DNA from 4 places in the Enterobacter sp. UPMP2061 genome. Region 2 is predicted to be linked to each of the others. Evidence: predicted binding sites of a transcription regulator. Region 2 holds the regulator's gene; each other region holds the start of a gene.
The links. The regulator CRP, encoded in region 2, controls carbon source genes, mostly activating them, when cyclic AMP is high. The targets are predictions, from matches to a motif close to ATGTGANNNNNNTCACAT.
Positions count from the first base shown of each region.

Region 1: a site for CRP is predicted at 5,609-5,626, ahead of ACWKXX_RS21070 (PTS mannitol transporter subunit IICBA). Genes of this name have one in related genera too.
Region 3: a site for CRP is predicted at 5,449-5,466, ahead of cdd (cytidine deaminase). Genes of this name have one in related genera too.
Region 4: a site for CRP is predicted at 5,151-5,168, ahead of azuC (stress response protein AzuC). Genes of this name have one in related genera too.

Region 1 covers NZ_JBSKJP010000017.1:23,239-31,315, forward strand. Annotated here, with positions in the region: gene ACWKXX_RS21045 (fimbria/pilus outer membrane usher protein) at 1-165, shown strand, start outside; gene ACWKXX_RS21050 (fimbrial protein) at 175-1,269, shown strand; gene ACWKXX_RS21055 (YibL family ribosome-associated protein) at 1,302-1,664, opposite strand; gene mtlR (mannitol operon repressor MtlR) at 1,723-2,313, opposite strand; gene mtlD (mannitol-1-phosphate 5-dehydrogenase) at 2,310-3,458, opposite strand; gene ACWKXX_RS21070 (PTS mannitol transporter subunit IICBA) at 3,560-5,467, opposite strand; gene ACWKXX_RS21075 (glutathione S-transferase) at 5,904-6,512, shown strand; gene selA (L-seryl-tRNA(Sec) selenium transferase) at 6,616-8,001, shown strand; gene selB (selenocysteine-specific translation elongation factor) at 7,998-8,077, shown strand, end outside.
Region 2 covers NZ_JBSKJP010000008.1:18,893-26,969, forward strand. Annotated here, with positions in the region: gene mdcA (malonate decarboxylase subunit alpha) at 1-1,642, opposite strand, end outside; gene ACWKXX_RS15540 (hydrolase) at 1,871-2,890, shown strand; gene ACWKXX_RS15545 (YheU family protein) at 2,890-3,108, shown strand; gene ACWKXX_RS15550 (phosphoribulokinase) at 3,139-4,008, shown strand; gene ACWKXX_RS15555 (OsmC family protein) at 4,095-4,499, opposite strand; gene crp (cAMP-activated global transcriptional regulator CRP) at 4,810-5,442, shown strand; gene ACWKXX_RS15565 (YccS/YhfK family putative transporter) at 5,500-7,587, shown strand; gene argD (bifunctional acetylornithine/succinyldiaminopimelate transaminase) at 7,584-8,077, opposite strand, start outside.
Region 3 covers NZ_JBSKJP010000002.1:362,099-370,175, forward strand. Annotated here, with positions in the region: gene mglB (galactose/glucose ABC transporter substrate-binding protein MglB) at 1-915, shown strand, start outside; gene mglA (galactose/methyl galactoside ABC transporter ATP-binding protein MglA) at 995-2,515, shown strand; gene mglC (galactose/methyl galactoside ABC transporter permease MglC) at 2,531-3,541, shown strand; gene sanA (outer membrane permeability protein SanA) at 3,669-4,379, opposite strand; gene cdd (cytidine deaminase) at 4,507-5,391, opposite strand; gene ACWKXX_RS07260 (CidB/LrgB family autolysis modulator) at 5,520-6,215, opposite strand; gene ACWKXX_RS07265 (CidA/LrgA family protein) at 6,212-6,607, opposite strand; gene dusC (tRNA dihydrouridine(16) synthase DusC) at 6,776-7,711, shown strand; gene yohP (small membrane protein YohP) at 7,756-7,839, opposite strand; gene mdtQ (multidrug resistance outer membrane protein MdtQ) at 8,043-8,077, shown strand, end outside.
Region 4 covers NZ_JBSKJP010000002.1:663,315-671,391, reverse strand. Annotated here, with positions in the region: gene araG (L-arabinose ABC transporter ATP-binding protein AraG) at 1-121, opposite strand, end outside; gene araF (arabinose ABC transporter substrate-binding protein AraF) at 193-1,182, opposite strand; gene ACWKXX_RS08725 (DJ-1/PfpI family protein) at 1,499-2,056, opposite strand; gene ACWKXX_RS08720 (non-heme ferritin-like protein) at 2,560-3,063, shown strand; gene ACWKXX_RS08715 (anaerobic C4-dicarboxylate transporter) at 3,234-4,577, shown strand; gene ACWKXX_RS08710 (DUF2766 family protein) at 4,658-4,909, opposite strand; gene azuC (stress response protein AzuC) at 5,016-5,099, opposite strand; gene ACWKXX_RS08700 (MFS transporter) at 5,314-6,732, shown strand; gene ACWKXX_RS08695 (RpiB/LacA/LacB family sugar-phosphate isomerase) at 6,775-7,413, opposite strand; gene yecR (YecR family lipoprotein) at 7,659-7,997, shown strand.

The DNA.
Region 1 (8,077 bases), on a different contig from region 2:
GTCGCTGACGGCGGTCAGGCCTACCTGAGCGGGGTACCAGAGCGCGGCACCCTGCGCGTCAGCTGGTATCAGGACGGGGAGCAGCAGCAATGCCAGACACCTTTCAGACTGGGGAAAGCTCATATGGCCCCCGGTATCGCCACGCTATCCGTTGAGTGCCATTAGAGGAATATCATGCGTCGTTTTATTCACTGGTTTTTCTATCTGAGCCTTCTTTCGCTTTTTGGCATGCTGAGTTTTCATGCCCATGCTCAGACCTCATCTTGCCGCACCACGCGCGATCAGTGGGTCGTTCAGGTGCCCTACGCCATAGGGTATGCGCCCGGCACGGCGGACTGGACGCCGATATCTGCGCCGATACAGTCTACCGGGGCGGATTTCTACAGCTGTGATGGCGAGAATGATGCCTGGCGTAGTATCGGCTTTGTCGACGTGGATAACCCCGTCGGCACCGTGGTTGGTGAAGACGGCGCGTCACGTCACGTCTATAAAACTCAGATCGACGGCATCGGCTATGCGCTGGGGTTCCGGGAACAGCAGTACTGCGGCGCCGATGCGGTACGCTATATTGACGGCACAAGTCAGGTGAATGGCAATGAGTCCAGGCGCATTTGCGACGCATCGCAAAACCCCGCCTTTGCCAGCGCCTCAATGTATAAAATGCAGTTCTGGGTGGTGTTTTACAAAATTCCAACGACCAGCGCCATGCCTGACGATAACGCCAATTCCCAGGAGCAAAATGTCGGATCGCTGATATTGCAGGCGGGAGAAAATCAAGCCAGCGCCACCAACGTGGCGACACCGGTACAGATCCATCTCGCCAGCTTCACCGTCAGGCGTACCAGCTGTTCAGTGGGCTCTCGCAGCATTCTTGTTCCCATGGGGAGCGTGAGCCAGCGTGAATTTCATGGCATAGGCTCCCGCGCCGGAGGCGGACGCTTCAGCATTCCGGTGACCTGCGAAAATAACACGGCGGTGAAGATGGGTTTCTTTGGCGATACCACGCCGGGCAACGATCGGGCGCTGGCGTTGACGAAGCAGGAGGATAGCGCCAGCGGTGTCGGGATCGAACTGCTTTACGGTGACAATACCGGTTCGGTTCAGGGGCAGGTGGTACCGTGGAACACCCCACAGGTGTCAGCATTTGGGCAAGTGGGGGATAACCAGACGCAAACCTTCTGGTTTGATGCGCATTACCTTCAGACGGAAGAGAACGTGACGGCGGGAAAAGCGGATGCGATGGCGACGTTTAACCTGATTTACAACTGAGTTTCCCCTGCCGCAGCGGCAGGGGAGGACGATCAGAACGCGGTCTTACAAAAACCCGTCATCTCTTTCAGGCCCATTTCGCGACCAAGCTCAGTCATCGGGTGCACCACCACCAGGCCACGGACGCTTTTCTTCAGCTTGCCCATGTCGGCCTGCTCTTTTTTGGTGATCGCGCGGCGATGCGGCATGTTCATCAGCTTCTGCGCTTCTTTACTCAGCTTCTGGCCTTTCACTTCGCGCAGGCGTTCAATTTCCGCCTCCAGCTTCACGGACTCTTTTTCCAGCTCGGCATATTTCTCGGCAGAATCGACCAGGGAGAGGCCAGCCATCTGATGGCGGATCAGATCCAGACGGTCGCTCAGGCGTTTAATTTCGTTCTTTTCGACTTCTTTCATGACAAATAACTCTGAAAACGGGGAATTTACAGGGAAGGATACACCAATGTGTGCGGGCTTACTTCTGAAACGCTTTTTTTAAGCTGATTTTAGAAATCAGCTCAGTCAGGGAAAGCACCATGGTGGAGCGCACAACCTGTTGATAACGCAGCTTTTGCATCGCGTACAGATCAGGGTCGCTGTTATCAAACTGAGGTGTGGGAGGGAGCGCGGATACGCAGTGCAGTTCGCCGAAGGGCCCCAGTATCTCATCATCGGTAAAGGTGTACTCATTACCGTCATGATTGAGCTCTTCGCGCAGCGTCATTAACAGCTCGGCGTCTTCATACTCCTGGCGGTTCAGCACGCCAAGACCGTAAATCAGCTTCAGCCGTACCGATAAATCGCCCAGCGGTCCGTCTCCGTCCAGTAACGGTTCTACAGCATACTTTACCGCGTAGTCGTCTTTGCGAAACACCTGAAGCACCAGAATGTTCACCGCCTCGGTTAACAGCTCGACGGCGGCAATCAGGAAACTTCGTACGGTTTTGCCAGCATTCAGACGCTCAAGCACACGATTTTCAAAGGCCTGGGTTTGTTCCATTATTGCCTGCATATCTGACAATCTGTTATTCGGGCGCAGGCTAACCTGCGCCGGACTCTGCATCATTTGGTTGCGTTGTATGCGCTGACCGCCTCCGCAACTACGTCACTGTTGGCATCCAGACCGGAGATCTGCGCCAGCGCAGCCTGCGCGCCTTTGTCATCAATCAGCTGAGCCAGCTCAATCGCCTGCGGGTCCTGCTCGCTGCGGTAGTGCATGGCGGCAGCGATGCCCTTCACCAGGTTAGCGTGCGGCAGGCCGTATTCCAGCGTGCCCAGCAGCGGTTTAATCAGGCGGTCGCCCGCGCTTAGTTTACGCAGCGGCTGACGACCCACGCGCTCAACGTCATCTTTCAGATACGGGTTTTCAAAACGACCGAGGATTTTCTGGATGTATGCCGCGTGTTTATCAGCATCAAAACCGTAGCGTTTGATCAGCACCGCGCCGCTCTCTTCCATTGCCCCTTTGACCACCGCACGGATGTTCTCATCGAGGATCGCGTCACGAATCGTCTGATGACCGGCCAATTTTCCGAGGTACGCGGTTATAGCATGCCCGGTGTTCAGCGTGAAGAGTTTACGTTCGACAAATGCCATCAGGTTATCGGTTAATTCCATTCCCGGAATGGTCGGCAGCGCACCCTTAAACTGGGTTTTATCAACGATCCACTCGCTGAAGGTTTCCACGGTCACTTCCAGCGGGTCGTTGGTGGCGGATGCTGACGGCGGAACGATGCGATCCACGGCGGAATCCACAAAACCCACGTGCGCTTCAACCCAGGCTTTATCTTCGTCGGCGACGGCCGCAAGAACGTGGCCTTTCAGCTGCGTGGTGCCGCGCACCATGTTTTCACAGGCGATGATGTTCAGCGGTGTTTCAACGCCCTGTGCTTTACGCTTCGCCAGGCCTTTCGCAACCGCCGGGGCGATACGCTCAAGCACCACCGGACCCACGGCGGTGGTGACCAGATCAACGCTCGCGATAAGGTCAATCACGTCGTCGCCAATGCTGCTTACCGCGTTGACGCCAGAGACCGTTTCAACCTGTTCGTTTTCACCCACCACGTGAACCTGATAGCTATGACGGGCATTCAGGGCATCCAGAACCACCTGATTCACATCGGCGAATGTCAGGGTAATGCCCGCGTCTGCCAGCAGTTTACCGATAAAGCCACGACCAATATTACCTGCGCCAAAATGTAATGCTTTCATAGTGTTAACCTTCATCAATGTTTTTACCCGAGAGGGCTGGGGTGAGGAACGTTTTCCCCTCACCCTAGCCCTCTCCCCGGGGGGAGAGGGAAGAGGCGCTGTTATTTGTTCAGCAGGGCCAGAACTTCTTCAACGCTGGTGGTGTTGGCCAGACGCTCAATAACCGTTTCGTCATCCAGCGCGTTGGTCAGGCTGGTAATCACCTGGATATGCTCGTTGTTGCGAGCGGCGATACCAATCACCAGACGGGCGATGTCGTCCTCTTCTTCACCGAAGCGCACACCATCAGGATACTGACAGAACACCACGCCGGTTTTCAGCACGCGGTCTTTGGCTTCCACCGTACCGTGTGGAACCGCGATGGATTCACCCAGGTAGGTTGGGGTCAGCTTTTCGCGTTCCAGCATCGCCTCAACGTACTCAGGCTGAACGTAGCCGCCTTTCACCAGCTGCTCACCGGCGAAGCGAATGGCCTCTTCTTTATTGGTCGCCGTGCGGCCAAGGAAGATGTTTTCAGCGCCCAGTTTGAACAGATGCGCGTTGCTCTCGTCGAAGCTGTCTTGCAGGCTGGTACGCACTTTCACTTCGTTATCTTCATAGCGCTGCGCCGCCACCAGGCGTTCGGTCAGGCTGGCGTACAGGCCGCTGTCGAGGAAGTTGGTCAGGGAAATGTGCTGTGCCTGCGGTACCTGACGCATAGCGCGTTCGGTCAGATCGCGGTGCGTGATCACCAGGTCAACGTCCGGCGGCAGGCTGTTAATCGCGCTGTTGGTGACGGAGATGTTGGTCAGACCCGCATCCTGCACTTTCTTCCGCAGTACGCCCGCACCCATTGCGCTGGAGCCCATACCGGCATCACAGGCCACGATGATTTTACGCACGTGGCTCAGGTCGTTAGAGACATCTCCCGCCGCCAGCGGCGTTGCGCCTTTGGATTCGGCTTTCATGTCATGCATACGACGGGTTGCCGCTTCGATATCGTCGTCTTCTTTCACCTTGCTGGTTTTCAGCAGGATAGCGGAGGCCACGAAGGAGACCGCCATGGCCGCACAGATCGCCGCGATGTTCGCGAAGTAGGCGCCTTTCGGGGTCATCGCCAGCACCGCCAGGATAGAGCCTGGAGAAGCAGGAGACACCAGACCACCGCCCAGTACGCTCAGGGTGAACACGCCGGTCATACCGCCAAGGATAACGGCCAGGATCAGACGTGGGTTCATCAGCACATATGGGAAGTAAATTTCGTGAATACCGCCCAGGAAGTGAATGATCGCCGCGCCGCCAGCAGACTGTTTCGCGCTGCCGCGACCAAAGAACATGTATGCCAGCAGAACGCCCATACCCGGACCCGGGTTCGCTTCAATCAGGAAGAAGATGGACTTGCCGAGATCGTGTGACTGCTGAATACCCAGCGGTGAGAAGATACCGTGGTTGATGGCGTTGTTCAGGAACAGGATTTTCGCTGGTTCAACGAAGATAGACGCCAGTGGCAGCATGTCGTGCGCCACCATGAAGTTAACGCCTGCGGCCAGCAGCTTGGACAGCACTTCAACCGCCGGGCCAATGCCGAGGAACGCCAGAATCGCGAGGATCATCCCGATGATGCCCGCAGAGAAGTTGTTCACCAGCATTTCGAAGCCGGATTTGATCTTGCCATCAACCCAGACGTCAAATTTCTTGATCGCCCAGCCGCCCAGAGGACCGGCAATCATCGCACCGAGGAACATCGGCATATCCGCACCGACGATCACCCCCATGGTTGTGATGGCCCCCACGACGCCACCGCGGTCACCGCCCACCAGACGACCACCGGTATAACCGATGAGCAGTGGCAGGAGATAGGTAATCATTGGGCCAACAAGTTTTGCCAGCGTTTCGTTAGGCAACCACCCTGTCGGAATAAATAATGCGGTGATAATACCCCACGCGATAAACGCGCCGATATTTGGCATCACCATGTTGCTGAGGAAACGACCAAAGCTTTGCACTTTGATCTTGAAATCGGATGACATAAAACACCCCTTCTTATGTTTACGCTTAGGCTTGTGGCCCGAGGTTTATCGTTAATGTGCGGCGGCAGAGGTAGCCGGGCCCTGTTCTGATGCTGTGAAATCTGGCACTGAATCGTTCAACTGTCCAGACAGTGAAATTTTGTGTGATCTGAATCACATGAATGTAGGGGGTGAGGATATTAATGAAGTGATCGCGATCACAAAATGAGTGTGTAAAAAAAATACATCGCTCAGAAATACGCCATAATGGGCGGCGTTTTGTGATTTGCATCACAATGTTAAGTTGGTTGTTTGTTTCCAGATTGTGATTTGATTCACAAAATATTTTTATGCAGATTTCTCCCGTATCCCCTCATGGCAGGAATGCGATACGCACACCTGCCTTTTTCCACGGCTTGATCCATACTGACCTCTTTGTGGGCATTAAGGATAAGCAATGAAACTCATCGGCAGTTATACCAGTCCTTTCGTGCGTAAGATTTCGATTCTCCTGCTGGAGAAAGGGATTGAATTTGAATTCGTGAATGAACAGCCCTACAACGCAGAGAACGGCGTTGCGCAGTACAACCCGCTGGGGAAAGTCCCGGCGCTGGTAACGGACGAGGGCGACTACTGGTTTGATTCCCCGATCATTGCGGAGTACATCGAACTGCTTGGCGTTGCGCCAGCCATGCTGCCGGCGGACCCAAAAGCAGCGCTGGTGATGAAGCAAATTGAAGCCCTGGCGGATGGCATTATGGATGCGGCATTGACGTCCGTACGCGAGCAGGCAAGGCCCGCCGCCCAGCAGTCAGAAAATGAGCTGCTACGCCAGCGCGAAAAAATCAGCCGCAGCCTGGATATGTGCGAACAGCTGATCCGCGACGGGAAAATTCAGAGCGATAGCCTGAATCTGGCGACGATCGCCATCGCCTGCGCCATTGGCTACCTCAATTTCCGCCGCGTCTCGCCGGGCTGGTGCGTGGATCGTCCGCTGCTGGTCAAACTGGCGGAGACGCTCTTCCAGCGCGAAAGTTTTGCCCGGACTGAACCGCCAAAGGCTTGATGCGGGTTATAACACTTCCTGGCGGGAGGCGGTACAATCCCCCCACATGTTAACTCCCTCTCCCGTCGGGAGGGGGGAAGATATTTACTCGCCAGGCGCATTCATGACTACTCATCATTCCCTCTACAGCCAGATCCCCGCTACCGATCGTCTGCTTCGTGACCCGCGCATCACTGCGGTGCTGGAGCAGTTTGGCCATACTGCAACGGTCGACATGCTACGCCAGCTTCAGGACGATGCGCGTCGCCATATTCAGGCTGAGAACGCGCTACCCGGCTGGTGCGTGGCGTGGGAGCAGGAAGTTGAACGCAGGCTGAGCAAGCACGGGCAAAGCGCGTTGCGCCCGGTTATTAACCTGACAGGCACGGTTCTGCACACCAATCTGGGCCGGGCACAGCAGGCCGAAGAGGCAACAGAGGCCGTCACCCGTGCCATGCGCTCGCCGGTGACGCTGGAGTACGATCTGGACGGCGCCGGGCGTGGGCATCGCGATCGCGCACTGGCGGATCTTCTCTGCCAGATCACCGGCGCGGAAGATGCCTGCATTGTGAATAACAACGCGGCGGCGGTGCTGTTAATGCTGGCGGCCACCGCGAGCGGAAAAGAGGTTGTCGTCTCTCGCGGCGAGCTGGTGGAGATCGGCGGGGCGTTTCGTATTCCGGATGTCATGCGCCAGGCGGGCTGCACGCTGCATGAAGTGGGCACAACCAACCGTACCCATGCAAAAGATTATCGCGCGGCGGTGAATGAAAACACTGCCCTGCTGATGAAAGTGCATACCAGCAATTACCACATTGAGGGTTTCACCAAAACGGTGGAAGAGGCCGAACTGGCCGCCATTGGGCGCGAGCTAAACGTGCCGGTGATTGCCGATCTCGGCAGCGGGTCGCTGGTGGATATGCGCCAGTACGGTCTGCCGAAAGAGCCCATGGTGCAGGAAATGGTTGCCGCGGGCGTAAGCCTGGTCAGTTTCTCCGGTGATAAATTGCTGGGCGGGCCGCAGGCGGGGATTATCGTCGGCAGGCGCGAGCTGATTGCGCAGCTACAGCAGCACCCGCTGAAGCGCGCCCTGCGTGCCGATAAAATGACGCTGGCCGCGCTGGAAGCCACGCTGCGGCTCTATCTCCACCCGGAGAAACTGGCTGACCGCCTGCCCACGTTGCGTTTGCTGAGCCGTGATGCGGCCTCCATTCGCGCGCAGGCGGAAGCGCTACTGCCGCAGGTTGCTCCTCATTACCCTGAGTTTGACGTTCGTATCGAGCCTTGCCTGTCGCAAATTGGCAGCGGCTCGCTGCCGGTGGACAGGTTACCGAGCGAAGCGCTGACGTTCACCCCGCGCGACGGACGCGGAAGCCAGCTTGAGGCGCTGTCGGCGCGCTGGCGCGCATTACCGACGCCGGTGATTGGCCGGATCGGTGACGGGCGCATGTGGCTGGATTTACGCTGTCTGGAAGATGAAGTGCGGTTTCTGGAGATGATGTTGAAATGATTATTGCCACCGCCGGTCACGTTGACCACGGCAAAACCACGTTATTGCAGGCCATTACGGGCGTGAATGCCGATCG
Region 2 (8,077 bases):
ATTTCGCAGGTGGGTTATACAGGCCACCGGACCACTCAACGAGGTCAGCCACGCTGCCCGCAGCCAGCAGAGAGCGGGTGGCGTCGGTACGACGAATGCCCATATCTTCCGGATACACAACCTTGCCGCTCTGGCGCAGTTCCGCCACGCGTTTGGCGTCAACGCCCAGACCGATATCGGTGATCCCCGCCACGGCGGCGACCATGGCGCGACGCTCTTCCAGATCTTTCGCCCGGTAGAGGTAAGCAATCCCCTCTTCCGTCAGCACGTGGGTGACGTCATCGCCGTAAATCATGACCGGCGCCAGCGGCATACCGGAGGCTTTCGCGACGTCAACGGCGTCGAGTTTTTCCACGAAGGTTGGCTTCACGCCCGCCTGGAAGGTTTCCACCATCTGCACAACCAGCTTTTTACCGCGCTGCATCGGGTCAGGCTCGGTGATCATGTTCAGCCAGGCCGGTGTGGCGTGGCGACGACCGTGCGGATCGTGGCCCATGTTTGGCGCGCCGCCGAAGCCGGAAAGACGACCGCGGGTCACGGTTGAGGAGTTAGCGTAACCGTCGACCTGTAGCGTAGAGCCGATAAACATATCGACCGCGTACTGCCCAGCCAGCTGACAGAAGGCGCGGTTAGAGCGCATGGAGCCATCGGCACCGGTAAAGAACACGTCCGGGCGGGCGCGGATATACTCTTCCATCCCCAGCTCGCCGCCGAAGCAGTGGACGCTCTCCACCCAGCCGCTTTCGATGGCTGGGATCAGCGTTGGATGCGGGTTCAGGGTCCAGTGTTTACAGATTTTGCCTTTGAGTCCGAGCTGTTCGCCGTAGGTTGGCAGCAGCAGCTCGATCGCTGCGGTGTTAAAGCCAATCCCGTGGTTCAGGGACTGCACCTGGTGTTCAGCGTAGATGCCTTTAATCGCCATCATCGCCATCAGGATGTGTTCCTGTTTGATCAGGCGCGGGTCGCGGGTGAAGAGCGGTTCGATAAAGAACGGCTTGTCGGCAACCACCACAAAATCAATCCACGAGCCCGGAATATCCACACGCGGCAGGTCGCACTCGTCGTCCACCAGCTCATTCACCTGCGCGATGACGATGCCGTCATGGAACGCGGCGGCTTCCACCAGCGCCGGGGTATCTTCGGTACTCGCCCCGGTATAGAGGTTGCCTTTGCGGTCCGCTTTAAAACCGGCAATCAGCGCCACGTTTGGCGAAAGGTCGACGTATAAACGTGAGTAGAGTTCGATGTAGGTGTGAATCGCCCCGATTTCGAGCTGACCATCCTCCAGCAGTTGGGAGATACGCAGGCTTTGCGTACCGGAGAAGGAGAAGTCCAGCTTGCGAGCGATGCCTTTCTCAAAGATGTCCAGATGCTCGCTGCGGCCCACGCTCGGCATGATCATATGCAGATCGTGTACGATTTGCGGGTTCACTTCGGCCAGTGAACGGGAAAGGAAATCCGCCTGCTTCTGGTTGTTGCCTTCCAGAACGACTTTGTCGCCTGGTGCGATCAGTTTTTCCAGCATGGCGACAAGATCGCCGGTTGGCAGTACCTTGCCCTGCACCGGTACGGACGCCAGACGACGCGCTTTCTCGCTGCGTCGGGTGTTCCATTGCCGGGTGGGTGTTTGCCCAGATAACATTATTAACCTCCTGATTCAGCACATCATTCTGATTTGCTTAACGTTGAGTAAAGTGTGCGCGCTGGTGAGAAAGGCATCAATTAAGCGTAGAGCCAAATCATTAGCCTGAGAGTAATAATCAAGGTAAATATTTGTGATCGGGATCAGTTCATGTTTCGGAAAAACGGGCTAAACGGGGTACAATTCGGAAGGTATAGTTAATTTCTGACAAGAATCAGCATCGCCCTTATGACCCAAATCATTCCCTCAGACTTCGACATTGCAGCCGAAGAGAGCGCAGAGTTCGTGCCCATGCGCGGTGTGGCTAACCCTCACCTGCAAACCATGCTGCCGCGCCTGATCCGCCGCAAGGTACAGTTCACCCCGCACTGGCAACGCCTGGATTTGCCGGATGGAGACTTTTTGGATCTCGCCTGGAGCGAAGATCCGGATCGGGCCAGACATAAACCCCGTCTGGTGGTGTTTCACGGTCTGGAAGGCAGCCTGCACAGCCCTTACGCACACGGTCTCGTTGAGGCGGCGAAAGCCCGCGGCTGGCTTGGGGTGGTGATGCATTTTCGCGGATGCAGCGGCGAGCCTAACCGTCAGAAACGCATTTATCACTCGGGTGAAACCGAGGACGGCACCTGGTTCCTGCGCTGGCTAAGAGACCATTTCGGCGAGGCGCCAACGGCAGCGGTGGGGTATTCGCTGGGCGGCAATATGCTGGCCTGCCTGCTGGCGAAGGAGAGCGACGCCGTACCGCTGGATGCGGCGGTGATCGTCTCTGCGCCCTTTATGCTGGAGCAGTGCAGCTATCATATGGAAAAGGGGTTTTCGCGAGTGTACCAGCGCTACCTGCTCAACCTGCTGAAAGCCAACGCCGCGCGCAAGCTGAAGGCCTATCCGGATACGCTGCCTGTGACGCTGCAACAGCTCAAACGCGTGAAGCGCCTGCGCGAGTTTGATGATTTGATCACCTCGAAAATTCACGGCTTTGCCGATGCGATTGACTATTACCGTCAGTGCAGCGCCATGCCTTTACTGAACCAAATCACGAAACCTACGCTGATTATCCACGCCAAAGATGATCCGTTTATGGATCACCACTCGATTCCGGCGCCCGATCATCTGCCGGCCAACGTGGAGTATCAGCTCACCCAATTCGGCGGACACGTCGGCTTTGTCGGCGGCACGCTGCGTCGGCCAAAAATGTGGCTTGAGACGCGTATTCCCGACTGGTTAACGGCTTATCTGGACGGTAAATAATGATTATTCCCTGGCAGGATCTCTCTCCCGACACGCTCGATAATCTGATTGAAAGCTTTGTCTTGCGCGAAGGCACCGATTATGGTGAACATGAACGTTCGCTTGAACAAAAGGTCAACGATGTTAAGCGCCAGCTTAAAAGCGGCGACGTGGTGCTGGTATGGTCCGAACTGCATGAGACGGTCAATATCATGCCCCGCAACGCGTTTCACGGCTGATCTTTACACTTTTCCAGTCAGGGAGTTGCTATGTCTGCCAGACATCCGGTTATTGCCGTTACGGGTTCGAGTGGGGCGGGAACCACTACCACCAGCCTCGCCTTCCGCAAGATCTTCGCCCAGCTTAACTTACGGGCGGCAGAGGTAGAAGGCGACAGCTTTCACCGCTACACGCGCCCGGAGATGGATATGGCCATCCGCAAGGCGCGCGATCTGGGTAAACACATCAGCTACTTCGGCCCGGAGGCGAATGACTTCGGCCTGCTGGAGCAAACCTTCCGTGAATACGGGCAAAGCGGTACCGGGCAGTCCCGCAAGTATCTCCACACCTACGATGAAGCCGTGCCCTGGAACCAGGTCCCCGGCACGTTCACGCCCTGGCAGCCGCTGCCGGAACCGACTGACGTGCTGTTTTACGAAGGATTGCACGGCGGCGTGGTGACGCCTCAGCACGACGTGGCGCGCCACGTGGATTTGCTGGTGGGGGTGGTGCCGATTGTTAACCTTGAGTGGATCCAGAAGCTGACGCGTGACATGAGCGAGCGCGGCCATTCGCGAGAGGCGGTCATGGACTCGGTGGTGCGCTCCATGGAAGATTACATCAACTTCCTGACGCCGCAGTTCTCCCGAACCCACATTAACTTCCAGCGCGTCCCCACCGTGGACACCTCCAACCCGTTCGCTGCAAAAAGCATCCCGTCGCTGGACGAGAGCTTTGTGGTGATCCACTTCCGCAACCTGGAAGGCATTGATTACCCCTGGCTGCTGGCGATGCTACAGGGTTCGTTTATTTCGCACATGAATACGTTAGTGGTGCCGGGCGGAAAAATGGGGCTGGCAATGGAGCTGATCATGACACCGCTGGTGCAGCGGCTGATGGAAGGAAAGCAGATCGCGTGACGCCTGTTGCCGGATGGCGCTTCGCTTATCCGGCCTACGGGCGTGCTTTTGTAGGGCGGGTCAGCGCAGCGCCACCCGCCAAAAAATTAAGCCGCGATCACTTCATACGAATGGGTGATTTTTACCGCTTTCTCCAGCATTAGCGCCACAGAGCAGTATTTCTCCGCAGACAGGTCAACCGCACGCGAGACCGCCGCATCCTTCAGTTCTTTGCCGGTGACGATAAAGTGCAGATTAATATGCGTGAACAGGCGTGGCGCCTCTTCGCGACGTTCTGACGTCAGCTTCACTTCACAATCGGTCACGTCATGACGGCCTTTTTGCAGGATCGACACCACGTCGATCGCGCTGCATCCCCCCGCCGCCATCAGCACCATTTCCATTGGGCTTGGCGCTTTATCGCCGGAGTTGCCATCCATCAAAACCTGGTGCCCAGAAGCAGACTCGCCCAGGAACGTTAACCCTTCAACCCATTTCACACGCGCTTGCATATTCACTCACTCCAACGTTGCATTTTTTATGACAGATTACGTGTACGTTACATTTCTCGCAACGGAAGGCGACCTGCGTCATGCTGAAGCGAGACACCAGGAGACACGCGGCGAAAGCTATGCTAAAACACTCTGGATGCTACAGTAATACATTGACGTTACACATGTATGCAGAGGACATCAAACTTTACTGGCTGCGAAACGTTACGACAGCCGACTTCCCAGGTATGGGTAAGAATTCGATTGCAACCCCAGAGTCCGGATGCATCTTATGACTCTGGTGACAGCTTATAACAGAGGATAACAGCGCATGGTGCTTGGCAAACCGCAAACAGACCCGACTCTCGAATGGTTCTTGTCTCATTGCCACATTCATAAGTACCCATCAAAGAGCACGCTGATTCACCAGGGTGAAAAAGCGGAAACGTTGTATTACATCGTTAAAGGCTCGGTGGCCGTGCTGATCAAAGATGAAGAAGGGAAAGAGATGATCCTTTCTTATCTGAACCAGGGCGATTTTATCGGTGAACTGGGCCTGTTTGAAGAAGGCCAGGAACGTAGCGCCTGGGTTCGTGCAAAAACAGCATGTGAAGTGGCTGAAATTTCTTACAAGAAATTCCGTCAGCTGATTCAGGTCAACCCTGACATCCTGATGCGTCTTTCTTCCCAGATGGCACGCCGTCTGCAAGTGACCTCTGAGAAGGTGGGTAACCTCGCCTTCCTGGACGTGACCGGTCGTATCGCGCAGACGCTGTTGAACCTGGCGAAACAGCCAGACGCCATGACCCACCCTGACGGTATGCAAATTAAAATTACCCGTCAGGAAATCGGTCAGATCGTCGGCTGCTCCCGTGAAACAGTGGGCCGTATCCTGAAGATGCTGGAAGACCAGAACCTGATCTCTGCCCACGGTAAAACTATCGTGGTCTACGGAACCCGTTAATTTCGGTCAAACGGCGTGCCGCCGCAGGGTGGCACGCCGTTTTTGTCTCTACTCCTCATGTGGCGCAGGCTGATCTATCACCCGGAAGTTAACTACGCACTACGACAAACGCTGGTGCTGTGTCTTCCCGTGGCCGTGGGCCTGATCCTCGGACATCTTCAGCAAGGCCTGCTGTTTTCCCTCGTGCCCGCCTGCTGCAACATTGCCGGTCTGGATACGCCGCATAAACGCTTTTTTAAACGTCTGATTATTGGCGGCTGCCTGTTTGCCGGCTGTAGCCTTGCCGTACAACTCTTACTGGCCCGCGACATTCCTCTGCCGTTGATCCTGACCGTGCTGGCGATGACGCTCGGCGTCACCGCCGAAATCAGCTCGCTGCACGCCCGCCTGCTTCCCGCGTCGCTGATTGCCGCCATCTTCACCTTAAGCCTTGCGGGCAATATGCCGGTGTGGGAGCCATTGCTGATCTACGCCCTCGGCACGCTGTGGTACGGGCTGTTTAACTGGTTCTGGTTCTGGCTGTGGCGGGAACAGCCGCTGCGCGAATCCCTGAGCCTGCTCTACGTGCAGCTTGCTGAATACTGTGAAGCAAAATACACCCTGCTCACTCAACATACCGACCCGGAAAAATCCCTGCCGCCGCTGCTGGCGCGCCAGCAAAAAGTGGTGGATCTGATCAGCCAGTGCTATCAGCAGTTGCACATGCTTGCCGCCAACAAAAATCATGAATACAAGCGGCTGCTGCGAACCTTCCAGGTCGGGCTGGATTTGCAGGAGCATATCTCCGTCAGCCTTCATAATCCGGAAGAGGTGCAAAAGCTGGTGGAGCGCAGCCATGCGGAAGCGGTGATCCGCTGGAACGCGCAGACCGTCGCAGCCCGCCTGCGGGTGCTGGCTGACGATATCCTCTATCACCGCTATCCGACGCGCTTTAACATGGACAAACAGCTCGGCGCGCTGGAAAAGATTGCGCGTCAGCACGCGGATAACCCGGTCGGGCAATTTGCTGCCTGGCATTTCAGCCGCATCGCCCGGGTGTTACGCACCCAGCGCCCGCTTTATGCCCGGGACCTGATGGCCGATAAGCAAAAACGGCTGCCGCTGCTGCCCGCGCTCAAAAGCTATCTATCACTGAAATCTTCCGCCCTGCGCAATGCCGCGCGGATCAGTGTGATGCTGAGCATCGCCAGCCTGATGGGAATGGCCCTGCACCTGCCGAAACCCTACTGGATCTTAATGACCGTGCTGTTTGTCACCCAGAACGGCTATGGCGCCACGCGGGTGCGCATTCTGCATCGGGCGGGCGGTACGATGGCGGGGCTGATTATCGCGGGCGTGACGCTGCACTTCCACGTGCCGGAAGGCTATACCCTGGCCGGTATGCTGGCAATCACGCTGGTGAGCTACCTGATCATCCGCAAAAACTACGGCTGGGCGATGGTGGGCTTTACGGTGACGGCGGTGTATACCCTGCAACTGCTCACGCTTAACGGGGAACAGTTTATTATTGCCCGGCTGGTCGATACGCTAATTGGCTGCCTGATCGCCTTTGGCGGCATGGTCTGGCTGTGGCCGCAGTGGCAAAGCGGGCTGCTCAGGCAGAACGCCCACGACGCGCTCGAAGCTGACCAGCAGGCCATTCGTCTTATTCTGAGCGATGACCCGCAGCCCTCTCCGCTGGCCTACGAGCGCATGAAGGTCAACCAGGCGCATAACGCCCTGTTCAACTCCCTTAACCAGGCCATGCAGGAGCCGGGCTTTAACGCGCACTATCTGGCTGACATGAAGCTGTGGGTCACGCACAGCCAGTTTATCGTCGAGCACATCAATGCCATGACGACGCTGGCGCGGGAGCACACGATGCTGACGACGGATCTGGCGCAGCGCTATTTGCAGTCGTGTGAAATTGCGTTGCAGCGCTGTCAGCAGCGTCTGGAGTATGACGCGCCGGGCGAGTCAGGGGATTCGAACATTCTGGAAGCGCCGGAGACGCTGACCCACGGGCCGATGAGCACCCTTGAGCAGCATTTACAGCGCGTTCTCGGGCACCTGAACACCATGCACACCATTTCGTCGGTAGCATGGCGTCAGCGCCCGCATCACGGGATTTGGTTAACGCGCCGGTTAAAACGAACCGCGTATTAGCCGCTGACGCTCTTCGCGACCGCCGCGGCAAAACGGGTTAATCCGTCTTCGATGTCTTTGTCTTCCACCACCAGCGATGGCGCAAAGCGCATCACGTCCGGCCCGGCGTTGAGCACCATGACGCCTTCGTGCGCGGCGGCGTGCAGGAAATCGCGCGCGCGGCCTTTGTACTGCGGCTTCAGTTCGGCGCCGATCAGCAGCCCCATCCCGCGGATGTCGCTGAAGACATCAAACTGTTGGTCAATCTGCTGGAGATGTTTCACAAACAGGTCGCGTTTCGCATTCACGCCATTCAGGACGTCCGGCGTATTAATGATGTCGAACGCCGCACCCGCCACGGCGCACGCCAGCGGATTACCGCCGTAGGTGGAGCCGTGTGAGCCCACATGAAATGCGGAAGCGATATCCTGGGTGGTGAGCACCGCACTGACCGGGAAACCGCCGCCGAGCGCTTTCGCGCTGGTCAGAATATCCGGCGTTACGCCGTAGT
Region 3 (8,077 bases), on a different contig from region 2:
GGCGTGACTATCTATAAATACGACGACAACTTCATGTCCGTTGTGCGTAAAGCAATTGAAAAAGATGCTAAATCAGCGCCAGACGTGCAGCTGCTGATGAATGACTCCCAGAATGACCAGTCCAAACAGAACGATCAGATTGACGTTCTTCTGGCAAAAGGCGTGAAAGCGCTGGCTATTAACCTGGTTGACCCGGCGGCGGCAGGCACGGTGATCGAGAAAGCGCGCGGCCAGAACGTGCCAATTGTCTTCTTCAACAAAGAACCTTCCCGTAAGGCGCTGGACAGCTACGACAAAGCGTATTACGTGGGTACCGACTCCAAAGAGTCCGGGATTATCCAGGGCGATCTGATTGCGAAACACTGGGCGGCGAACCCGAACTGGGATCTGAACAAAGATGGTCAGATTCAGTTCGTTCTGCTGAAAGGCGAACCGGGCCATCCGGATGCTGAAGCACGTACCACCTACGTTATTAAAGAGCTGAACGACAAGGGCCTGAAAACCCAGCAGCTGGCGTTAGACACCGCAATGTGGGACACCGCTCAGGCGAAAGATAAGATGGACGCGTGGCTCTCTGGTCCGAACGCCAACAAAATTGAAGTGGTCATCGCCAACAACGATGCGATGGCAATGGGTGCCGTTGAAGCCCTGAAAGCCCACAACAAGTCCGCCATTCCTGTGTTCGGTGTGGATGCCCTGCCAGAAGCGCTGGCGCTGGTGAAATCTGGCGCTATGGCCGGTACCGTGCTGAACGATGCCAACAACCAGGCGAAAGCCACCTTCGATCTGGCGAAAAACCTGGCCGACGGTAAAGGCGCCGCTGACGGGACTAACTGGAAAATTGACAACAAAATCGTTCGCGTTCCTTACGTGGGCGTAGACCAGTCCAACCTGGCTGAGTTTATCGGTAAATAAGTTATCTGCATTGTCTTCACTGGGCGCAATTCGTTGCGCCCTTTTATAACGCGATATGCGAGGCCAACAAGGTATAATTATGGTCAGCACAACTACTCAGTCGTCCGGTGAATACTTGTTGGAAATGACCGGTGTCAACAAGTCATTCCCCGGTGTTAAGGCGCTCGATAATGTTAATTTAAAAGTTCGTCCACACTCTATTCATGCGTTAATGGGTGAAAACGGTGCGGGTAAATCAACATTATTAAAATGCCTCTTTGGGATCTATCAAAAAGATTCTGGCAGCATTCTTTTTCAGGGAAAAGAGATCGACTTCCATTCAGCGAAAGAAGCGCTGGAGAACGGTATCTCGATGGTACACCAGGAATTAAACCTAGTTCTGCAACGTTCAGTTATGGATAATATGTGGTTGGGTCGTTATCCAACCAAAGGTGTCTTTGTCGATCAGGATAAAATGTATCGCGACACCAAAGCCATTTTTGATGAGCTGGATATTGATATCGACCCGCGCGCACGCGTCGGGACATTATCCGTTTCCCAGATGCAGATGATCGAAATTGCCAAAGCGTTCTCCTATGATGCGAAAATCGTGATCATGGATGAACCGACATCGTCATTAACGGAAAAAGAGGTTAACCACCTTTTTACCATTATTCGTAAGCTGAAAGATCGCGGCTGCGGCATTGTCTATATCTCACATAAAATGGAAGAGATCTTCCAGCTGTGCGATGAAATCACCATCCTGCGCGACGGCCAGTGGATCGCCACCCAGCCGCTGGAAGGGCTGGATATGGACAAGATCATTGCCATGATGGTTGGCCGTTCTCTGAACCAGCGTTTCCCGGATAAAGAAAACAAGCCAGGCGAAGTGATTCTGGAGGTGCGTAACCTGACCTCGCTGCGTCAGCCGTCTATCCGCGATGTCTCTTTCGATCTGCACAAGGGGGAGATCCTTGGCATCGCAGGGCTGGTGGGCGCTAAGCGCACCGATATCGTGGAAACCCTGTTTGGTATCCGTGAGAAAGCCGAAGGCACCATTACGCTGCACGGTAAGAAGATCAACAACCACAACGCCAACGAAGCCATTAATAATGGCTTTGCGCTGGTGACGGAAGAGCGTCGTTCCACCGGTATTTACGCTTATCTGGATATTAACTTTAACTCGTTAATTTCTAATATTCGCAATTACAAAAATAAAGTCGGGCTGCTGGATAATTCCCGCATGAAGAGCGATACCCAGTGGGTGATTGACTCCATGCGCGTGAAAACGCCGGGCCACCGCACGCAAATTGGCTCACTCTCGGGAGGGAACCAGCAGAAAGTCATTATTGGTCGCTGGCTATTAACCCAGCCTGAAATTCTGATGCTGGATGAACCTACGCGCGGTATCGACGTGGGTGCAAAATTTGAGATTTACCAGCTGATCGCCGAGCTGGCGAAAAAAGATAAAGGGATCATTATTATTTCTTCCGAAATGCCGGAATTGTTAGGGATCACAGACCGTATTCTGGTTATGAGCAATGGTCTCGTTGCCGGTATTGTTGAAACCAAAACGACAACGCAAAACGAAATTTTGCGTCTTGCGTCTTTGCACCTTTAAGATCAGGGGCTCCTCATGAGTGCGTTAAATAAAAAAAGTTTTCTCACTTATCTGAAAGAAGGCGGTATTTACGTTGTTCTTTTAGTCTTGCTGGCGATTATTATTTTCCAGGACCCTACGTTCTTAAGTCTGCTGAACTTGAGTAACATTCTGACCCAGTCTTCCGTACGTATTATTATCGCGCTTGGCGTGGCGGGGCTTATCGTTACCCAGGGGACTGACCTTTCGGCAGGGCGCCAGGTGGGTCTGGCGGCGGTCATTGCGGCAACCCTGTTGCAGTCGATGGAAAACGCCAACAAGGTGTTCCCGGAGATGGCGACCATGCCGATTTTCGTGGTGATCCTGATCGTGTGCGCCATCGGCGCGGTAATTGGCCTGATTAACGGCATCATCATTGCTTACCTGAACGTGACGCCATTCATCACCACGCTTGGCACGATGATCATCGTTTATGGTATCAACTCCCTGTACTACGATTTCGTCGGCGCGTCTCCAATCTCTGGCTTCGACAGCGGCTTCTCGACCTTCACGCAGGGGTTTGTTGCGCTGGGCAGCTTCCGTCTCTCCTACATCACCTTCTATGCGCTGATTGCGGTGGCGTTCGTCTGGATCCTGTGGAACAAAACCCGCTTCGGTAAAAACATCTTTGCTATCGGCGGTAACCCTGAAGCGGCTAAAGTGTCCGGGGTCAACGTGGCTCTGAACCTGCTGATGATTTACGCCCTGTCCGGGGTCTTCTACGCCTTCGGCGGGATGCTGGAAGCGGGCCGTATCGGCTCTGCAACCAACAACCTCGGCTTTATGTACGAACTGGATGCGATTGCAGCCTGCGTGGTTGGCGGCGTCTCCTTCAGCGGCGGCGTGGGGACCGTGCTGGGCGTGGTGACCGGTGTGATCATCTTCACCGTTATCAACTACGGCCTGACCTACATCGGCGTGAACCCCTACTGGCAGTACATCATCAAGGGCGCCATCATCATCTTCGCGGTTGCGCTGGATTCACTGAAGTACGCGCGTAAGAAGTAAGATCTTCAGAATGAAAAGGCCCGCTCACGTAGCGGGCCTTTTTTTGCCTGGTGGCGCGACGCTTACCGGGCCTACAAAATCGCGATCGTAGGTCGGGTAAGGCGAAGCCGCCACCCGACAAAAGTTATTACTTCTTCTGAATTTCCAGCAACTGCTCTGGCGTTACCGCCGGGTAACCCTGTGCATTCTCCGGCACTTCGTGCATCGTTGGGATCGGCACCAGCGGGCCTAAAAAGCGCGGTTCACGTTTGAATAAGTACAGGTCAGCCAGCGCGCCAAAACGAGCGCCAAACTCACGTACGCGCACGCTCAGCATATCCTTTGGCGATGGCACCGCATAACACTGCGCCTGAATGCCCATATGCAGGGCGATAAACAGCGCCCGCTCGCAGTGGAAACGCTGGGTAATGATGATGAAATCATTGGTGTCGAACACCTTGCGGGTACGCACGATGGAATCAAGCGTGCGGAATCCGGCGTAGTCGAGCACGATATCGGCCGGGTCGACGCCTGCGGCAATCAGATCTTTGCGCATCGTCACCGGCTCGTTATAGCTTTGCAGCGCGTTATCGCCGCTCAGCAGCAGATAGTTCACCTTGCCGCTGTTATAGGCGTTCAGCGCGCCCTGAATACGATACCGGTAATACTGATTTATGACGCCAGTGCGGTAATACTTGGCGGTGCCAAGCACCACACCAACCTGACGGTAGGGGAGATCCTGTAGGTCATCAAAAATGTAGGGGGCTGTTTTCCAGCTCATCCAGCGGTCGAGACCCAGCACGATCAACAGCAGTATGCCGACCAGGACAGACAGGCTGTAAAACACGCGCTTTAACATGCAGATGGCTCGTACCGATGATGAAATTTCCCTCAGGCTACTGTACCCGCCTGGTTAGCGCAAGAAACAGCGATTCAACTGAGGGGTTTTTCGTCAGACTGGCGGGCAACTCTGCCCGCCGAACAGATTATGCCAGCAGCACGCGGTCGATGGTTGAACAGCCCAGCGCTTTCAGCGTGGCTGCGGTCGCGTCCCACTGGATCAGCGGCGCATCGGCCTTTTCAGCCAGGATTGCGCGCTGAATATCCGGGTAGTCATACCCGTTCAGGCTAAGCAGGTTCAGGGCACCCTGGAGCGGAGGCAGCGTCGGGTTAAATGCGGCGTTCTCTGCATAGCTACCGGTGAAGATGCGGCCGTCGCGGCACTGAAGGGCGACGCCGCTTGGAGATTTGCTGTAGGGCGTGTGGCTTTTATTGGCGGCGGCAATGGCCGCTTCGCTCAGCTCATCTCCCGAGAGCGCATAACCGTGGTCCTGCTCGTCCATCAGCAGGGTTTTGATCTCAAGATCTTTCGGGCCGAAAGCATCCGGCAGGTAATCACCCAGCGTATGCGGTGCGCGTCCCGGCAGGTTGATACGCAGTTCAAGACCGCTGTTCAGCTCATTCATAAACTGGCGGCAGTGGCCGCAAGGGGTATAGTTGACGGTGATGGCGCGCAGGGCTTTTTCGCCGCGCAGCCAGGCGTGACTGATGGCGCTCTGCTCCGCGTGGACGGTTTGCTGCATGGTCGCACCAAGAAACTCCATGTTTCCGCCGAAGTACCAGGTTCCGCCCACGCCGCGCGCAATTGCGCCTACGTTAAAATGGGAAAGGTCAGCGCGGGCGCAGGCAGCCGCAAGGGGCAGCAGGGCGAAAGCCAGCGCGTCTTCGTCCAGCCCCGTTGCCTGTTTAAGGGCCGTGACCTGATCTGCCGTCAGCAGGGCGGGGAAATGCGCATCCGCCAGAACCGGAGCCAGGGCTGATTGCAAATTCTCTGCAAGCTGAGAGAAAGCAGCTTGAAAACGTGGATGCATGACGTTGCCTCATCAAGGTTAATGGATCGGTAGTGTACGGAGCCGTACGGCCTTTATATGTGATCCAAATCTCATTATGTGTGCAACTTATGAAATGAAAATGAAATTTGCGCGACGCATCGCAAATTTTAGCCCATGACTGCCAGAATAATCGGGAAGATAAACGGCGCGACCAGGGAAGTGATAATCCCGCAGATCACCAGCGCCAGCGAGCTGAATGCCCCTTCCTGATAATCCAGTTCCGCGCAGCGTGCGGTGCCCAGCGCGTGCGAGGCGGTACCCATCGCCAGACCGCGTGCCGCTTTGGTCCGAATTTTCATGATATTCAGCAGAGTATGACCAAACACCGCGCCCAGGATACCGACAAAAATCACGCACACGGCGCTGATGGCCGGAATGCCCCCGATGCTGCCGCCCACGGCCATGGCAATCGGCGTGGTGACGGATTTAGGCAGGATAGAGGCGGCGATCTGCGGCGACGCGCCCATCAATAAGGCCACCGAGGTACCGGTGATCATCGCAACAAGGCTACCCACAAAGCAGATGGTAATGATGGATTTCCAGCGCGCGCGGATCTGATGCAGTTGCTCATATAAAGGAAACGCCAGCGCCACCACGGCAGGCTGCAACAAATCGTTGAGGATCTTGCTCCCGGCGAAGTAACGCTCATAAGGAATGCCGGTGAGCAGCAGAAAAGGAATAATCACCACCATGGCGACCAGCAGCGGGTTGAGCAACGGCATTTTGAAACGCACCGCAAGCTTACGCGCAGCAAAGAACACCACCAGGGTTAACGGCAGGGACCACCAGATATTCGCCATCATTTTTTTGTTTTCTCCCCGACGACCTTGCGTTCGCCATGCACAATGTGTGAACTCCAGCTGACGACCAGGAATACCACCAGCGTACTGATGGCGCAGGAGACCACAATCGGGCCGAACTGCGCTTTAAGCACATCGTAATACTGCATCACCCCAACGCCGATAGGCACAAAAAGCAGGGCCATATAGCGAATGAGAACGAAGCACCCCGGATTAACCCATTTCGCGGGCAGCACCTGTAATGCCAGTAGCACAAACAGGATCAGCATGCCGATAATGCTGCCGGGTATCGTAATCGGCAGCAGCGAAGCGATAAAAATGCCGGCGTACAGGCAGGCATAAATGAGGACGAAGGCGCGAAGGTATTGCCAGATAGTATTCAGTGAGTTGCTCATGGTGAAAGTCCTTGCTGAGACGTATTCATCATACAATTAAACCTGAAAATGTGCCACGGATCACATCATGAATTTTGGGCATACCAGACATTCCGGAATGGAACGCCGGGCTTTCAACATACATAGAGAGCAGCTACTATAGCGCGTCTTTTTTCACAGGTACTCAGAATGCGTGTTTTACTGGCCCCGATGGAAGGCGTGCTCGACTCTCTCGTGCGCGAGCTGCTTACCGAGGTGAACGATTACGATCTCTGCGTGACGGAGTTCCTGCGCGTGGTCGATATGTTGCTGCCAGAAAAATCATTTTATCGTCTCTGCCCGGAACTGCATCGTCAGAGCCGTACCCCGTCCGGTACGCTGGTGCGTGTCCAGCTGCTCGGCCAGTATCCCGAGTGGCTGGCTGAAAACGCCGCCCGCGCGGTAGCGCTTGGTTCGTACGGCGTCGATCTTAACTGCGGCTGTCCGTCAAAGCTGGTCAACGGCAGCGGCGGGGGGGCGACGCTACTTAAAGATCCGGAGCTGATTTATCGCGGCGCAAAGGCCATGCGTGAGGCGGTGCCATCGCACCTGCCGGTGACGGTCAAAGTGCGTCTGGGATGGGACAGCGGCGATAAGCAGTTTGAAATTGCTGACGCGGTGCAGCAGGCGGGCGCCACCGAGCTGGTGGTGCACGGGCGAACCAAAGAGGATGGTTATAAAGCCGAGCGCATTAACTGGCAGGCGATTGGCGAGATCCGCAAACGGCTTACGATCCCGGTGATTGCCAACGGCGAAATCTGGGATTACGAGAGCGCACAGGCCTGCCTCAAAGAGACCGGGTGTAATGCCGTGATGATTGGCCGCGGTGCGCTGAACGTGCCGAACCTCAGCCGGGTGGTGAAATATAATGAGCCGCGGATGCCGTGGGCGGATGTGGTGAAACTACTGCAAAAATACACGCGGCTGGAAAAGCAGGGCGATACCGGCTTGTATCACGTCGCGCGCATTAAGCAGTGGCTGAGTTATTTGCGTAAAGAGTACGACGACGCGCTGGGATTATTTCAGGAGATCCGTACGCTACAGACGTCTGCGGATATTGCCCGGGTGATCCAGTCAAAATCCTGAGCGAAGTGTGAAGTGTTTGCCCGGCGTGGAGCCGGGCAACAGAATCAGAAAATCATCTTGAATACGCCGGTTACCACCAGCAGCCCTATCAGAAATATAATCAAAATAACCCACAATAATATTTTCATTCGCCTCTCCTGCGTATGTCTGTCGAAGTAAGTGTAGCAGCCAATTCATAATTAGCATGAATACATGAAATTAAATCATTGTCTTGGAGAATAAATTTCCGGATATGAAAATGTATAACAATATGCGGATTGCCACGCGTTACTAAAAAACGGAACGTCAGTAAGCGTAAGTTGCGCCTTTATTTTTTTGAGTTTATGGCGTAATGAAACGTTCTCTTACTTTATCTCTGAGTGCTCC
Region 4 (8,077 bases), on a different contig from region 2:
CCCCCATCAGGGCGTGAACCTGGCCGGCATAGCAGTCGAAGCTGATATCGGTCAGCGCGTTTACACCGGGGAACGTTTTACCGATGCCGCGGAAAGAGAGATACGGATCAGACTGTTGCATAACGACTCCGTGATTCCTGTAGTGTGTACGTCTGGCCCCTCACGGTGAGTGAGGGGCGCAATCACAGCGTATTACTTACCGCCCAGTCCTTTTTTCGCCAGCTCCTCTTTGAAGTTATCGCGGGTGATCAGCACCACATCGGTCACTTCGGTGAATTTCGGCGGCTCAACCCCTTTGGTCACCCAGTTGTAGAGCATTTCGCTGGATTTATAGCCGTGGACATCCGGACTTGGCAGCAGAGAGCCGTAGAAACCGGTCGCCTGCGCTTTAGACAGTTCGCTCACGGCGTCAACGCCGTTGATGCCGATCCCGATCACGTCCGGTGCTTTAAAGCCCTGGCCTTCCGTTGCACGCACGCCGCCCAGCACGGTGTTGTCGTTCATCCCCACCACCAGCCAGTGCTTCACTTCCGGATGCTGGACGAGCATGGAGTTCGCCGCATCAAAGGCGCCCGGAATATCGTTGGATTTGGTCGGAACTTTGTAGATCTGTTTTTCCGGGAAGCCAGCCGCTTTCAGGGCGTCCATGGACCCGGTGGTACGACGACGGGCGGTGTCCAGCTCGTCAGCGGTAATGGCCATCACGGCGGTCTCTTTGACATCCCAGCCGCGTTTTAGCATCTCTTTGTAGAGCTCCTGGCCCTGACGCTCACCGATTTTAGTGGCCGCCATCATTACCAGCGGAACGGTATCCATCGGTTTACCTTTGGCGTTCACGAACTGATCGTCCACCGCAATCACTTTCATGTCGTAACCGCGCGCTTTCGCGGCAATCGCTGACCCCAGTTTTGGATCCGGCGTACAGATAACGAAACCTTTCGCGCCGCTGGCCGCCAGGCTATCAATGGCGTTCAGCGTTTTCTCACCGTCAGGTACGGCGATTTTAATTACCTCAAATCCCAAATCTTTTCCGGCTTTATCAGCAAATTTCCATTCGGTCTGGAACCACGGCTCTTCCGGCTGTTTAACCAGAAAACCGAGCTTTAAATTTTCAGCGATAGCGGATTGTGACATAACGGCAGCCAGGCCGATGGCCGCCAGCGCTTTAGTAAATTTGTGCATGGTAAACTCCAGCTTTAGCATTCTTATCTGTAGGGAATAATGGCGAACAACTTATTTAATCGGACTTAAAACAAGGCATTAGCGCTTACCTCGTCATAAGCGTTATTGCTGGAGATAGTTTTAGCGGGAAATTAATCATCCATAAGAGAGCGACATCACACCGCAGAATTACAGTAATTGCGTACATAAATTCAGCGAAAAATGACATAAAAAAGGACGTAATTGTCCTACAAATGGAAGGGAGTTAAGCAGGATTATCCATAAGGTCAGCTAAGAAATCCCTGTAACCCGGACGCCTTAGCGCCCGGCAGAAAAATTACCAGCGGTAATAGATGTGTTCAGCATGATCGCGCACGGGGGCGTCGTCACCCAACAGACGAGCAGAGAGCGTCAGCGCAAAGTCAAAAGCGTGCCCCAGCCCCTTGCCGCTGATGAGGTTATTATCCTCAACGACCGGCGCATCCACATATACTCCCTCATCAACGCTCTGCCAGAGATCGCCGGAACAGACGTAGCGACGCCCCTTCAGTAGCCCGTTACCGCCCAGCACCCGCGCGGCCGCAGAGCAGATTGGGCAGATGAGTTTGCCGTGCTCGTCATGCGCGGAAACAAAGCGGAGCACCTGCTTGCTAGCCGCAAGATTGACGCTCCCCTGCGGCCCACCGGGCAACACGACTGCGTCATACAGCGTATTAATGCGCTCCGTTAACGTACTGTCAGCCACCATGGGGATATTGTGGTAACTCACTACCGCACGGGACTCCGCACAGGCCAGCGTCTCCACTTCAATCTGTAAACGCCGCAGAATATCAATCGTGATAATCGCTTCTGCTTCTTCAAAACCGGGTGCCAGCAGCACCGCAACGTTAGCCATCATAAACCTCAACGAATGAAACGATGTAAAACAGTGTTTCATTTTCACTCTTTATCAGATCACAATCTTGCGACGCGATCACAGAACCGTATATTGAGTGAAAATTGATTTAGCTCAAATTTGATACGACAGGATATATTTGCAGATATTATTTCTGATTTAACACTTTTACAGAATTTCCCGCCAAAGAACGTTTCCTGAAACGATAAAAATGAGCGATATTAATTTCACACCCATTAAAATCAACAAGTTATATTAAATACAATCTCTTAACCCTCTTTCTATTCTGGGCTATATTTAAATTTGTAATGTATGGTAAACACAGCCTTATTAAGAGTTTTCTTAAGTCAAAGAGAAGCGTATGCTTATTTAAATCGAACACAGGAAGTGAATTTTCGAGTTTTTTACCTTGCAGAAATCTATTTCTGCCATTCAATCGTCAATACCTGCTGGGTCAGGTTAAGTAGCGGACATCAAGTCCCACAGTCAATAAGGATATGAGAATGACTACCCAAACGATGATGCAAAAACTGAATGCCCAGATGAACCTGGAGTTTTATGCTTCAAATCTGCATCTGCATTTGAGCGCGTGGTGTTCCAGAAAAAGCCTCAACGGCACTGCCACCTTCTTTCGTACTCAGGCGCAAAGTAACGTCACGCACATGATGCGCGTCTTTAACTTTTTGAAAGCTGTCGGGGCAAACCCTACCGTCAAAGAGCTTGAAACGATTGAAGATAATTACACTTCTCTGGAAGAACTGTTTCAGAAAACGCTCGAAGAGTATGAGCAACGCTGTGCGAAGCTGAGCAAACTGGCTGATGAAGCCAAAGCGCAACGGGACATCATTACCCTCAAGTTTTTACGTGATATGGACAGAGAGCAGCAGCAGGATGGCATGATGCTGAAGACGCTCGCAGATGAAATCCGCAACGCGAAACGCGCGGGGATTTGTCTGGAGCAGACGGACCGCCATCTTCTCGACATTGCTACCGTGCAACACCACTAAGTCCCTTCACCCACTCCCGTCACCACTAAGTCCCTTCACCCACTCCCGTCAGGGAGTGGGTACCAACTCCCTGCTTTTGCTGACATTTAACAAATCAGATCTTGCTCCCAATGAATAACCATACATCGTGTAATGATTTGTTTAATTACATTCATTAACGAGGGAGCATCATGATCACCATTGAGTTTATTGTCATTATCCTCTGCCTGCTGATAGGCACCCGCTTCGGCGGGATGGGCCTGGGGCTGATAAGCGGCATCGGCCTGTTTGTTTTGAGTTTTGTCTTTGGTCTGCAACCCGGTAAACCGCCGGTTGACGTGATGCTCACGATCCTCGCCGTCATCGGCTGTGCGGCCACGCTACAGACCGCCGGTGGCCTGAATGTAATGATGCAGTTTGCAGAGCGCCTGCTGCGTAAACATCCCCAGCACATCACCCTTCTCGCACCGTTTACCACCTGGATGTTGACCTTCCTGTGCGGGACCGGGCACGTCGTCTACACCATGTTTCCCATTATCGCGGATATCGCCCTGAAAAAAGGCATACGCCCGGAACGGCCGATGGCGGTGGCCTCGGTGGCATCTCAGATGGCGATCACCGCCTCCCCCGTTTCCGTGGCCGTCGTTTCGCTGGTCTCGATTCTTGGTGCGCAGCACGGTATCGGCCACGCGTGGGGGATCCTTGAAATTCTTGCGGTCTCCGTACCGGCCTCACTGTCTGGCGTCGCCATTGCGGCACTGTGGAGCTTGCGTCGCGGGAAAAACCTCGCAGACGATCCCGAATTTCAGGAAAAGCTGAAAGATCCGAAACAGCGGGAGTTTATCTATGGAGGAACGGAGACGTTGATGGATCAACGTTTCCCGAAACAGGCCTACTGGTCCACGTGGATCTTCTTCGCCGGGATTGCCGTAGTGGTCCTGCTGGGTGCGCTGCCCGAGCTGCGTCCGGCGTTTGAGATCAAAGGGAAAATGACAGCCCTGTCGATGAACCTTGTCATTCAAATGATGATGCTGATCGCCGGGGCCATCATGCTGATGACCTGCAAGGTGAATGCGTCGGCCATTTCAAACGGGGCGGTATTTAAGGCGGGGATGGTCGCGATTTTCTCGGTGTTTGGCGTGGCGTGGATGAGCGATACCTTTTTTCAGGCGCATCTCGACGAGCTGAAAATGGCGCTGGAGGGGGTGGTGAAAAGTCATCCCTGGACGTATGCCATCGTGCTGTTCCTGGTATCAAAACTGGTCAACAGCCAGGCTGCGGCCTTGACCGCGGTCGCCCCGATGGGGTTGATGCTGGGCATCGATCCGAAAATGCTGGTGGCCTTCTTCCCGGCATCCTACGGCTACTTTGTGCTGCCCACCTATCCGAGCGATCTGGCCTGTATCGGGTTCGATCGCTCCGGCACCACCCGCATCGGTAAATTCATCATCAACCACAGCTTTATTCTGCCGGGGCTGATTGGCGTCAGCTGTGCCTGCGTGGTGAGCTATCTGCTGGTGCAGACGTTCTTCTGATCCTTCTGCGGGCGACAGGCTCTGTCGCCCTTCGACGTAAAAGCAGAAAAGAGTTTCTAATTTTAAAACATCGGTTTATTTTAGTGTGACTCACCCTGCGGTGTGAAGCGGAGTTCAATCAGCGCAATCGCTTTCTGGATCGCGCGGAGCGTAACCGGGTCCGCCGCAGCAGGATGGTTGGTGAAATCGATGTTTTTCAGCTGGGTCGACATCTTTTCGCGTACCTCAACCGGCGCGATAACGTCAATCACATCAAGGATTTGTTTGATAACCAGCTGGCAGGCGACGACGTCAGATACCAGTTCCTGATCGGCGCTCAGGTTTTGTGACATGGGGTTCTCCTTATTCAAAGGGCGCCATAGTAGCAAAACAGACGCCCTTCCATCTCCCTCTCGTCGTCCGCAGACATAAAAAAACCTGCCGAAGCAGGTTTTTTTATCAGAACATCGCACCCGGTGGGACGTCTTTAAACGTTGTGCAGTAGTTTGCCCACATGCTTTTCAGGATTTTGCGCAGTTTCATTATGTTGCTCCAGTAACGTGTTATGCAGGTGTTATTGTCAATACGCTTATAATATGACCACCATCACAAAAATCAACCATTTTGTGACCTGCATCACGGTTATTAAACCCTCAGTGCTGCTGGTTTGTTAAAAAAAGCCATGATAAATCCGCACGTTACAGGCTTATAAATTCCAGTAAATGTTTATAAAATTTTTTGAGCGGGCAGGAAGAGAATGAGTGAAAACGTATCCGGCAAAGAGAGCCGTGGATTATCGCCTGCGGCGCTGCTGGTGGCCGGTGCTTTCTTTATGGAGTTTCTGGATGGGACGGTGATCGCCACCGCGTTGCCGGATATGGCAAAAAGCTTCGGCGACCAGGCGGTGGATCTGAATATCGGCATCAGCGCCTATCTGATCACCCTGGCCGTACTGATCCCCGCCAGCGGCTGGATCGCCGACCGCTTCGGCGCGCGAAAAGTGTTTGCCCTCGCGCTGGCGATCTTCACGCTGGCCTCGGTATTTTGCGGCCTGTCCACCACGCTCGATCAGTTCGTTGCGATGCGCGTCCTCCAGGGCATGGGTGGCGCGCTGATGGTGCCCGTAGGTCGCCTGGCCGTGCTACGCACCACGCCAAAACATCAGCTCATCACGGCAATCGCCACCCTGACGTGGCCTGCGCTGGTCGCGCCGATCATCGGCCCGCCGCTGGGTGGGTTCATTACCAGCTATGCCGACTGGCGCTGGATCTTCTTTATTAACGTGCCGCTGGGGATAATCGCCATTTTGCTGGCGCTGCGCATCATTCCAGACCTGCATGAAGATACGCGCCGACCGTTTGATTTACCGGGTTTTGTTGTCACCACCCTTGCCATGGTGAGCCTGGTTTATGCGATGGAGTTGATGGGCGCAGAGCCTCTGCGAACAGGATTAACCGCCACGCTGTTTATCGTCGGTGTCGTCGCCTTAAGCCTGGCGCTGCGTCACTTTAAGCGGGCAACCTGGCCGATGATCAGGCTCGATGCGATGCAGGTGCCGACGTTTCGCGTCACCCTGTACGGCGGATCGCTGTTTCGCGCCTCCATCAGCGCGGTTCCGTTCCTGTTACCGCTGATGTTCCAGGTCGGCTTTGGCATGGACGCGTTCCATTCTGGCCTGCTGGTGCTGGCGGTTTTCGTTGGCAACCTCACCATTAAACCGGCGACGACGCCGCTTATCCGCAGCCTGGGGTTTAAGCGGCTGTTGCTGATTAACGGTGCGTTGAATGTCCTGGCGTTGCTGGCCTGCGCGTTTCTTACGCCGCAGACGCCCGCGTGGCTCATCATGCTGATCCTTTATCTGGGCGGCGTTTTCCGTTCGATTCAGTTTACAGCCATCAGTACGCTGGCTTTTGCGGATGTGCCATCGGCGCAGATGAGCTATGCCAATACCCTGTTTTCAACCGCAACGCAGCTTGCCGTGGGGCTTGGGATCACGCTCGGGGCGATTGGTATTCGTATCGGGGAAAAAGTCAGTGAGGCGATGGGGATTGCCGGTATGCCGGGAATGAGCTTCCGGCTGGCATTTGTGGCAATCGCGCTGATCTGCCTGGTGGGAATGGTTGACACGCTGCGTCTGACCAAAGATGCGGGCAGCGCGGTCTCATCGAAAAAGTAACGCTATCTGCCGGGCAGGCAACGCACCGCCCGGCAAAGTAAATCAGCCAACAATACCGCGCACGAAGGCTTCAATCTCTTTGTCCTGGCAGTTCTCGAAGAAGCACTGCTGGAAGCGCTGGCCTGATACGGCGGTTTTAACCAGCTCAGGATCGATTGCTCGCAGGGTATCCAGATAGTTTTCTTTCACCACCGCCGCTTTCACCTGGTTCAGGATCCCGGCGTTACGCACCTGCGGCTCTTTACGCTCTGGTGGATAGCCTTCGCCATTGCGTCCGGTAAACGCTTTCTCAAAGATAAAGCGTACGTTCAGTTCTGCCCCCCAGCCGAAGCCCTTCGCAAACGGCAGAGAAAGCGCGTTACCGTTGTTGATTTGCGCAAACAGGAAAGCATCCGCAGGATCGATGCAGTAACCGCAAATCACACCCGGATGGATGTTCAGGGACATCAGCGCGCCCTGCCCGGTACCGCAGCCGGTAACAACAAAATCAACGGCTTTAGCGTTAAGCAGAATGCTCGCCATGATGCCCAGGTGAATATAGGTGAGATGATGATCGTTCTCATCACTCATACCGACGTTATAGACCGGAAAACCTTTCTCATCAGCAACGGCTTTCAGCTCATTAAGGATGATGGGATTTTTAGCGGCCTGGCTGTTTTCCATCATCAGTGCAATTTTCATCTTGTCTCTCCTGAATGCATGGCGGGCGATCCCGCTGTGGATACCTTTTCAACTTAACCTTACTATCAAACAAACGCACTTTCAAATTAAGTGAAAACTTGTTTTAAAAAATAAAGATGCGCTCACAATTTCGCGCGCTGGCCCGGCTCGTTGCACAGTGAGAGGGCAGATCCTCCGGCTATTCCAGCCATTGCGTACCATCGCGTTGGTTACAATGGCGTATTTCCCGTCACGCAGAGTGAACCATGAAACGTGTAATCATAGCCGGAACGATCCTGTTGCTCGCCGGATGCAGTATCAACCGTCAGGCAGAAGTCAGCAGTACGGATGCCCCAAACGGAATTGTGCGCCTCGACTATGGCCAGGCCATGCTGCAAAACGCCTGGTCTGATGAGTATGTTAATAACGGTACGGCAACCAAAGCCTGTCAACATATGGGCTACGCCACTGCGTCAGCCTACGGGCAGCCAATTAAAACCTGCACCCTGATCAGCGGTTCACTCTGTCTGAACGAAAGTGTGACCATTCAGTATAAATGTCAGGGATATGCTGTTACCTCTTCCAGCCAGAATCCGTGGTATTAACCGCTACTGCCAGTCACGCTGGCAGTTTATTTAATAAGAACTAAAACAATTCTCATTAATAAATATAAATGGCGGCAATG